DNA from 3 places in the Kluyvera huaxiensis genome. Region 1 is predicted to be linked to each of the others. Evidence: predicted binding sites of a transcription regulator. Region 1 holds the regulator's gene; each other region holds the start of a gene.

Region 1 (3,285 bases):
GCAGGCCAAAGCGCACGTTATTGCCGGTGCCGGTCACTGGGTGCATGCGGAAAAACCAGACGCTGTACTGCGCGCTATCCGCCGTTACCTCGCAGAGTGATTAAAAATGCATCGACCGCGCGCCAGAATGGCCGCGGTCGTTGGCGTGCGGGTTCCACTGATGTATGATTGCGCGCTGTCTGCGCTGGGCACTGCCCGGTAGCTTGTTTTCCCCGAAGTCACTCAGAATCATGGCAAAAGAACAAACGGACCGTACGACACTAGATTTGTTCGCAAATGAGCGTCGCCCGGGAAGACCAAAAACCAATCCGCTTTCGCGTGACGAACAGCTCCGCATCAATAAGCGCAATCAGCTAAAACGCGACAAGGTTCGCGGGCTTAAGCGTGTCGAACTGAAGCTGAATAACGAAGCCGTTGACGCGCTCAACGAGCTGGCGACTGCCCGTGATATGAGCCGCAGCGAACTCATCGAAGAGATGTTGATGAACCAGCTTGCGCTGCTGCACGGACAGGGGAAAGTCTGAAAAATCCCCCCAAAACACGCTTTCATGTAGCAGAGTGTGCAGTCCGGCACGATTGCTGTTTCCGCACACTGCGCTGTTCTGCTATGATTGCCCTTATCTGTGGGCAATAAGCCACCACCATATCATTAAGTTTCAAGAGGTTATTTTACTCATGGCAATCGTTGGCATCTTCTTCGGTAGCGATACCGGAAACACCGAAAATATCGCAAAAATGATTCAAAAACAGCTTGGTAAAGATGTCGCTGACGTGCATGACATCGCCAAGAGCAGCAAAGAAGATCTGGCTGCGTTCGATATCCTGCTGCTGGGTATCCCAACCTGGTACTACGGTGAAGCACAGTGCGATTGGGATGATTTCTTCCCAACGCTGGAAGAAGTAGATTTCAACGGTAAACTGGTTGCGCTGTTCGGCTGTGGCGACCAGGAAGATTACGCGGAATATTTCTGTGATGCCCTGGGCACCATTCGCGATATTATTGAACCACGTGGCGCAACCATCGTGGGTCACTGGCCAACCGCAGGCTACCATTTTGAAGCGTCTAAGGGACTTGCCGATGACGATCACTTCGTGGGTCTGGCGATTGACGAAGACCGTCAGCCAGAACTGACCGCGGAGCGCGTTGAGAAATGGGTTAAGCAGGTGGCTGAAGAACTGCACCTGGACGAAATCAAAAACGCCTAATCGCAATAATGAGGTGTAATTATCAAATTGCACCTCATTAATAGGTAAAAGCAATTAAAATAATAGCTACAAATTTTTAACTTTTTATCGCATACCTGTACAATATCTTCTGATTTAGCGCAGGTTCATCGCTCAGTTTGTCGGTGAAGCCTCGTTTTTGAAAGCTTAGCTTACCCGGGCCTTGCTGTTTTCATTTTGATAGGGCCATTCTATAATGAGACGCATTAATTCGGGTGCATTCTCTGTGAAACTTTCGCTGATGGAAGTTAATCGTTTAGCAACAGGACAGATTCCGCATGACTGACAATAATACCGCATTAAAGAAGGCTGGCCTGAAAGTCACACTTCCACGGTTAAAGATTCTGGAAGTTCTTCAGGAACCTCATAACCACCATGTCAGCGCGGAAGACTTATACAAACGCCTGATCGACATGGGTGAAGAGATCGGTTTAGCCACGGTTTACCGCGTACTGAACCAGTTTGATGACGCTGGCATTGTGACTCGCCATAATTTTGAAGGCGGCAAATCCGTATTCGAACTGACTCAGCAGCATCACCACGATCACCTGATCTGCCTCGACTGCGGCAAAGTTATCGAGTTCAGCGATGATTCGATTGAAGCGCGCCAGCGTGAAATCGCGACCAAGTACGGGATTCGCTTAACCAACCATAGCCTGTATCTTTACGGTCACTGCGCTGAAGGCGACTGCCGCGAAGATGAACACGCTCACGACGGCATCGAAAAATAACGACCGCCGCTCGTCAAAAAACCAGCCATTGTGTGCTGGTTTTTTTTTGCCTATCGGTCTGGTATCGACATAAAAAAACCGCTGCAAGCAGCGGTTTTCAGTTCTTAACACGACATTATTTTTGTGGCGTATTGTTGCTGCGAATTTCCTGCCAAATCTTATCGCACTTGCTGGCCACGGCCTGGTCGTTACCCGTTTTTCTCGCCAGAATACACTGCTGATAATCCAGCACGCGTACGCTTTCCTGGTTCGCGAACTGCTCGTGCTTCTTATCTTGTTTCAGCACGTTCAATACGCTCTGGCAGGCCTGGATTTTATCCGGATTACCTTCCGCCGTATTGATACAGGCGCTATAGGCATCTTTCAGTTTGGTGTCTTCTTTCGGCGCAGGTGACTGCGCACAAGCGGTAAGGCCGACAGCCATTAAGGCAACAATAATCAATTTTTTCATGCGATGAACCTCTTAGCGGCGGCAGAGGTTTCCCCCTGCCGCGTCATGCATCAGAAAATAGTGAACGGTGCGATAACCATGAATTTCACGTCACGCTCGTCCTGGAAGATGTTGCCGTAACCACCGCCCCAGCTTGGAATGTCGGAGTGGTTGTCATACTGGGTGAAGTGCAGTTTGAACAGAGTCCCTTTCGCGCGGCCATCCTGTACGGTGTAAGCCACATCGAGGCTGTAAGCAGACTCTTTGATTTTGTTGTTTTTGTCGTAGTAAGCATCTGGGTTCATCTGCCAGGTCGATGGCTTAGCATCCCATGCGTAGACGTAAGACGCGCCCACTGCCCAGCCCGGGAGATCCCAGTTTTTCAGGTCATACATCGAACCGAAGAACACCGCTTTTTCGCCGTTGGCGTTGAAGTCAGAGCGGTTATCCCACCAGATATCCAGACGACCGTTGGAGGAAGCGTAGGTTGGCGTCATACGCTGCAGGAAGAAGCCCTGCTGACCTTCAGCTTTAACCCAGGTCCCTTCCAGGCGGAAGTCGAAGACCTCTTTCAGCTTGTAGCCGAAGGTTAACGCTTGCAGCCACGCGGTGCCGTCGTAAATATCGTTCACACCGTGATCGCTCACTTTGTCACGGGTACCGTAGAACTGATAGCTGGTGGTCAGAGGGCCGCCAGGGATATCGAATTTGTAGCTACCTTTGGCGAAGTACTGATCAACATAGCCTTCTGCCTGACCAAATGCCGCTTCCAGCACCAGGTCATTTTTGAAATCGTATTTAGCGCCGATGGAGTGCAGGTAGTCGACCTTGGTCTTCTTATCGTTCTGATAGAAGTTATCCATTTCCAGATGCCAAGGTGCCTTGTACTCATTGGTCCAC
Region 2 (3,285 bases), on a different contig from region 1:
CATGGCGAATTAAGGTGCTGATGCACCTCGAAACCGAGCTGATGGGTACCGTACGCGAGCGCGCGGAAGATGAAGCTATCAACGTCTTCGCCCGTAACCTGCACGATCTGCTGATGGCCGCGCCCGCTGGCCTGCGCGCCACCATGGGCCTCGATCCAGGCCTGCGTACCGGGGTTAAAGTCGCCGTGGTTGATGGTACCGGCAAGCTGGTCGCCACCGACACTATTTACCCACATACCGGGCAAGCCGCGAAAGCCGCAGTCGCCGTCGCAGCACTGTGTGAAAAGCACAACGTTGAACTGGTGGCTATCGGTAACGGTACCGCCTCACGTGAAACTGAACGCTTCTTCCTCGATGTGCAGCAGCAGTTCCCGAAAGTCACTGCCCAGAAGGTGATTGTCAGCGAAGCGGGCGCATCGGTTTATTCCGCCTCCGAGCTGGCTGCACTCGAGTTCCCGGATCTTGATGTTTCCCTGCGCGGCGCGGTCTCTATCGCCCGTCGTTTACAGGATCCGCTGGCAGAGCTGGTAAAAATCGACCCGAAATCCATCGGCGTGGGCCAGTACCAGCACGACGTTAGCCAGACGCAACTGGCGCGTAAACTGGATGCGGTAGTGGAAGACTGCGTAAACGCCGTTGGCGTAGACCTGAATACGGCTTCCGTACCGCTGCTGACTCGCGTGGCTGGTTTAACGCGCATGATGGCGCAGAACATCGTCGCCTGGCGCGATGAAAACGGTCAGTTCCAGAACCGCCAGCAGTTGCTCAAGGTGAGCCGTCTGGGGCCGAAAGCGTTCGAGCAGTGCGCGGGCTTCCTGCGTATCAACCACGGCGATAACCCGCTGGATGCCTCCACCGTTCACCCGGAAGCGTATCCTATCGTTGAACGCATTCTGGCAGCGACCCAGCAGGCACTTAAAGACCTGATGGGTAACAGCAGCGAACTGCGCGACCTGAAAGCTAGCGACTTCACCGATGAGCAATTTGGTGTGCCAACCGTTACCGACATCATCAAAGAACTGGAAAAACCGGGTCGCGATCCGCGCCCTGAGTTTAAAACCGCGAAGTTCGCCGACGGTGTGGAAACCATGAACGACCTGTTGCCGGGGATGATCCTCGAAGGTGCAGTGACCAACGTCACCAACTTTGGCGCCTTTGTCGATATTGGCGTGCATCAGGATGGTCTGGTACACATCTCTTCGCTGGCGGATAAGTTCGTCGAAGACCCACATACCGTGGTGAAAGCGGGCGATATTGTCAAAGTGAAGGTGATGGAAGTGGACCTGCAGCGTAAGCGTATTGCGCTGACTATGCGTCTGGACGAGCAGCCAGGGGAAACTAACGCCCGCCGCAGTTCAGGCAACGATCGTAGCCAGGGCAACAACCGCCCGGCGGCGAAAGCGGCTAAACCACGTGCTCGCGAAGCTCAGCCTGCGGGTAACAGCGCCATGATGGATGCCCTCGCAGCCGCCATGGGTAAAAAACGCTAATCGGTCGTTCTTTTAGCCCGGTCGAGCGCTGCGACGCCGGGCTACATAATCCCTCACAGGGCCAATCAGATGTTCACGCCATCATCCGGCAATACCCGAAATCGAGCGCAATAATTCCGGAACCTCTCTCCAACGTTATATTATTTTCCATTTGTAATAATACGCTTCAGCCGTTTTTATTTTATTAACCAATGAAACCTTAATTAAACATTAAGTGAAGTAAAGAATATTTAATTCATTTACCGCTACACGGCGTTGCTTGCGTCATATCAAAAAAAGTGCAAATTTCCGCCGAAATTTCTTTCAATCGCATGTTATGTATTGATGATAAAAACCATTCTCATTATCATTATATCCAGTAAGCCTTTACTCTTCATTTGTTGACGATATCCCTGCCGCTGCTCACAGCGCGCGGCGGTATCTCCGCTGTTCAGCTAGCTGATACACAAGTAGGTTATATGCAATTTACACCTGATACTGCGTGGAAGATTGTCGGTTTCTCCCGCGAAATTAGCCCAGCTTATCGTCAGAAACTGCTGTCTCTGGGGATGCTTCCGGGTTCATCATTTAACGTAGTTCGCGTGGCTCCGCTCGGCGATCCTATTCATATCGAAACCCGTCGCGTTAGCCTGGTGCTGCGTAAGAAAGATCTCGCGCTCATTGAATTAGAAGCCGTTGCACAATAACTCCAGCCTGGTACTAAGAGTCTGAAATATGAAAAAATTAACCATTGGTTTAATTGGCAATCCTAATTCCGGCAAAACAACGTTATTCAATCAGTTAACCGGGGCGCGCCAGCGCGTGGGGAACTGGGCCGGGGTCACGGTTGAGCGTAAAGAAGGGGCATTTGCCACCACCGACAATCAGGTCACGCTGGTCGACTTACCGGGTACCTATTCACTCACCACCATCTCGTCGCAGACCTCGCTGGATGAACAGATCGCCTGTCACTATATCCTCAGCGGCGATGCGGACCTGTTGATTAACGTCGTCGACGCCTCCAACCTCGAGCGTAACCTCTACCTGACGCTGCAGCTGCTGGAGCTAGGCATTCCCTGCGTGGTCGCACTGAACATGCTGGATATTGCCGAGAAGCAACAAATTCGCATTGACGTTGACGCCCTCGCCGCTCGCCTCGGCTGTCCGGTTGTACCACTGGTTTCAACCCGTGGTCGCGGTATTGAAGCGTTGAAGATGGCCATCGACCGCCACCAGGCGAATAAGCCGCTGGAGCTGGTGCACTACCCGCAACCGCTGCTGCGCGAAGCGGATAATCTGGCCCGCGAAATGGCGCAGGATATCCCAGAGCGTCAGCGCCAATGGCTGGGCATGCAAATGCTCGAAGGCGATATTTATAGCCGCGCCTATGCCGGCGACGCCGCGCACAAGCTGGATATTTCGCTCGCCAATCTGAGCGGAGAGATGGATGACCCGGCGCTGTATATCGCCGATGCGCGTTACCAGAGCATCGCCGCAATCTGCGACGCCGTCAGCAATACCTTAACCGCAGAACCGAGCCGTTTCACCACTGCACTCGACAAAATCATCCTTAACCGGGTGCTGGGATTACCGATTTTCCTGTTCGTCATGTATCTGATGTTTTTACTGGCGATCAACATCGGCGGCGCGCTACAGCCTATTTTTGACGGCGGTTCGGTCGCTATCTTTATCCACGGCATTCAGTGGATTGGCTACACGCTGCACTTCCCTGACTGGCTCACCGTGTTCCTGGCACAAGGTATCGGCGGCGGTATCAACACCGTCCTGCCGTTAGTGCCGCAAATCGGCATGATGT
Region 3 (3,285 bases), on a different contig from region 1:
CCACGACGTGCGGATTCGCCAGAGCAGCAAAATCGTGCTGCCAAAGCGCGGCGACAATCTCTTGAATAACGACCATGAACATTCCTGTGGAACAGCGTTTTCACACATTGTACGCCCGAATGATTAAGAACACCTTGATCGCGTACGCAACAAATGAAGCGGCGTTGTTCCGATTTTCTGACAACAACGCGTAATTTGTTTACGCCCGATGTGGGTGTATCGATTCGGGAGACGACTGCTCTCAACATCGTTGAGGCGCCACTCGGAGCGCCCAAAAAATAAGTTAACCTGCCCGACACCTTACGCCGTCGGGCGGTGGCTATGTTACACGATGCGGGAAAATCCTGCCGCTAAATCGTCAATCAGATCGTCAACGTTTTCTAAACCGATATGGACGCGAATTAACGTGCCGCTGAAGTCGATTTTGCCGTCAGGGCGAATGCTGGCAAGTTCCTCCGGCTGATTCGCCAGAATCAGCGACTCAAATCCACCCCATGAATATGCCATGCTGAAAAGCGAGAAATTATCGAGGTAGTTTGCCAGTTCATCGTGGGTCAGATGCTTTTTCAACACGAAAGAAAACAGGCCGCTGCTGCCGGTAAAATCACGCTTCCAGAATTCATGTCCTTTACTACCCGGGAGTGCAGGATGGTTGACGCGCTCGACCTGCGGCTGCTGCGCCAGCCATTCGGCGACTTTCAGGCTGCTTTCATGGTGCTGACGTAAACGTACTCCCAGCGTACGCAGGCCGCGGCTGGTCATGTAGGCGGTATCGGCGTCGAGCATTTGGCCCATCAGATAGGCATTTTCGCGTAGCTGCGGCCAGCAGCGTTCGTTAGAGACCGCCGTGCCGACCATCGCGTCGGAGTGGCCGATCAGGTATTTAGTGCCCGCCTGAATCGAAATATCAATGCCGAAATCCAGCGCTTTGAACAGGATGCCTGCCGCCCAGGTGTTATCGATCATGATGATAGCGTCGGGGGCGACGCGACGTACGGCGGCAACGATTGCCGGAACGTCATGGACTTCCATGGTGATGGAGCCCGGAGACTCAAGGAACACCACTTTGGTATTGGGCTGGATGAGGGTGGCAATCTCTTCGCCAATCAGCGGATCGAACCAGCTGGTGGCGACGCCGAGTTTGGCCAGAATTTTAGTGCAGAAATCCTGGCTCGGCTCATAGGCGGTGTTGGTCATCAGCACGTGATCGCCCTGTTCGACGAACGCCAGAATGGTATTGGCGACAGCCGCCGCACCGCACGGGAAAAGGGCGCAGCCCGCACCGCCTTCCAGTTCACACATCGCTTCCTGTAGCGAGAAATGGGTGAGCGTACCGCGACGGCCATAAAACAGCTCGCCGTTGGCGCGGTTATGGGTGGCGTGTTTCTTGGCGGCTACCGTTTCAAAGACCAGCGAAGAAGCCCGCTGAATCACGCTGTTGACCGAACCCTGGGTATATTTTTTACTGCGTCCGGCGTTAACCAGCGCGGTATCGAGGTGCTTATCTGCCATGTCTGTTTTACCTGTTTTTATACGTCTGGACGTCTAAACTATCACGATTGTCAGCAGGGTATAGCGTTTCATGCACATACAGCAGAAAATTTTGCCGTATCCGGCGGAGAAAACTTTTTTACTGCGTAAGCGCAAGGAAAATAAGTGTGATTTAGGTCAATATGCAAATACTAATGAGAACTACTATCAATTCGACGTTTTTTTGATATTATTGTGCTCAGATTTTGTGATTTATGTCCTGGAGATACACAGTGGGTAATAATTTGATGCAGGCGGATCTCTCCGTTTGGGGTATGTATCATCATGCCGACATCGTGGTTAAAGTGGTCATGATCGGCCTGATTTTGGCATCCGTCGTCACCTGGGCCATCTTCTTCAGCAAGGGTGCAGAGCTTCTCTCCCATAAGCGCCGCCTCAAGCGCGAACAAAAACTGTTAGGGGACGTTCGTTCTCTTAACCAGGCGAGTGAAGTGGCAACGGCATTTGATGCCCGCAGCCTGAGCAGCCAATTAATCAACGAAGCGCAGAACGAGCTGGAGCTCTCTGCGGGTTCGGAAGATAACGAAGGCATTAAAGAACGTACCGGTTTCCGTCTTGAGCGTCGCGTGGCGGCGGTTGGGCGTCACATGGGCCGTGGTAATGGCTTCCTCGCGACCATCGGTGCTATTTCTCCATTCGTGGGTCTGTTTGGTACCGTATGGGGCATCATGAACAGCTTCATCGGTATTGCCCAGACGCAAACCACCAACCTGGCGGTCGTGGCCCCGGGTATTGCAGAAGCGCTGCTGGCGACCGCAATTGGTCTGTTCGCTGCAATTCCTGCCGTGGTTATCTATAACGTCTTCGCGCGTCTTATCGGCGGCTTTAAAGCGAGCCTCAGCGACGTTGCAGCCCAGGTGTTGCTGCTGCAGAGCCGCGATCTGGATCTCAGCGCCAGCGGCGTGCATCCGGTTCGTACCGCCCAGAAATTACGAGTAGGTTAATGCCCCATGGCAATGCGTCTTAATGAAAATCTGGACGATACCGGCGAAATGCATGACATCAACGTAACGCCGTTTATCGACGTTATGTTGGTACTGCTGATTATCTTCATGGTGGCGGCACCGCTGGCAACCGTTGATGTTAAAGTCAACCTGCCGGCTTCTTCAAGCCAGCCGCAGCCGCGTCCGGAAAAACCGGTTTATCTGTCGGTGAAAGCGGATAAATCTATGTTCCTCGGCAATGACCCCATTACCGAAGACAACATGGTTTCCGCGCTAGAAACGCTGACGGAAGGTAAGAAAGATACCACCGTCTTCTTCCGTGCTGATAAGACGGTTGATTACGAAACGATGATGAAGGTGATGGACACCCTACATCAGGCAGGCTATCTGAAGATTGGCCTGGTCGGCGAAGAGACCGTCGCCAAAAAATAATCATCCCGAATGGCGCACTCTGCGCCATTCGTTTTTATGCTCTCCTGCCGCGCTGAATATTTCCCTTAAGTCCTATTGTGACTCTCTAAATACAATCAAAAATTAAGTGTTATTTAGTACGATTTAATTCGTGGAATATATTATTAACCTTTCTGCGATTAATTCTGAATGCTAACAATAATATAAGCACCTGCATCGGGTTGGGCATGAACCGTAGTCGGCTGTTTCAGTATTTAGCCCGGTGTAAAGTCACAAAAATGAAAGTTGTATGATAAATGATCAAGATGTGTGACAGCTTCCGCAGTTGCTATAAAACGTAATACCAGTACGAAAAAAGACAATAGGATTGTTTTTTTCA

The links. Region 1 encodes Fur, which represses iron uptake genes when iron is present. Its sites were predicted from a motif close to ATAATAATGAGAACNACTATCAA; they were not measured.
Region 2: feoA (ferrous iron transporter A) is a predicted target of Fur. The motif match lies at 1,818-1,840, and genes of this name have one in related genera.
Region 3: exbB (tol-pal system-associated acyl-CoA thioesterase) is a predicted target of Fur. The motif match lies at 1,680-1,702, and genes of this name have one in related genera.

Annotation. Positions count from the first base shown of each region.
Region 1 covers NZ_JBEFLV010000003.1:46,836-50,120, reverse strand. Annotated here, with positions in the region: gene ybfF (esterase) at 1-100, shown strand, start outside; gene ybfE (LexA regulated protein) at 231-524, shown strand; gene fldA (flavodoxin FldA) at 676-1,206, shown strand; gene fur (ferric iron uptake transcriptional regulator) at 1,503-1,955, shown strand; gene ABOC97_RS04190 (ChiQ/YbfN family lipoprotein) at 2,071-2,406, opposite strand; gene chiP (chitoporin ChiP) at 2,457-3,285, opposite strand, start outside.
Region 2 covers NZ_JBEFLV010000023.1:10,761-14,045, reverse strand. Annotated here, with positions in the region: gene ABOC97_RS19815 (Tex family protein) at 1-1,490, shown strand, start outside; gene feoA (ferrous iron transporter A) at 1,949-2,176, shown strand; gene feoB (Fe(2+) transporter permease subunit FeoB) at 2,205-3,285, shown strand, end outside.
Region 3 covers NZ_JBEFLV010000004.1:262,569-265,853, forward strand. Annotated here, with positions in the region: gene yghB (DedA family general envelope maintenance protein YghB) at 1-76, opposite strand, end outside; gene metC (cystathionine beta-lyase) at 325-1,512, opposite strand; gene exbB (tol-pal system-associated acyl-CoA thioesterase) at 1,764-2,495, shown strand; gene exbD (TonB system transport protein ExbD) at 2,502-2,927, shown strand.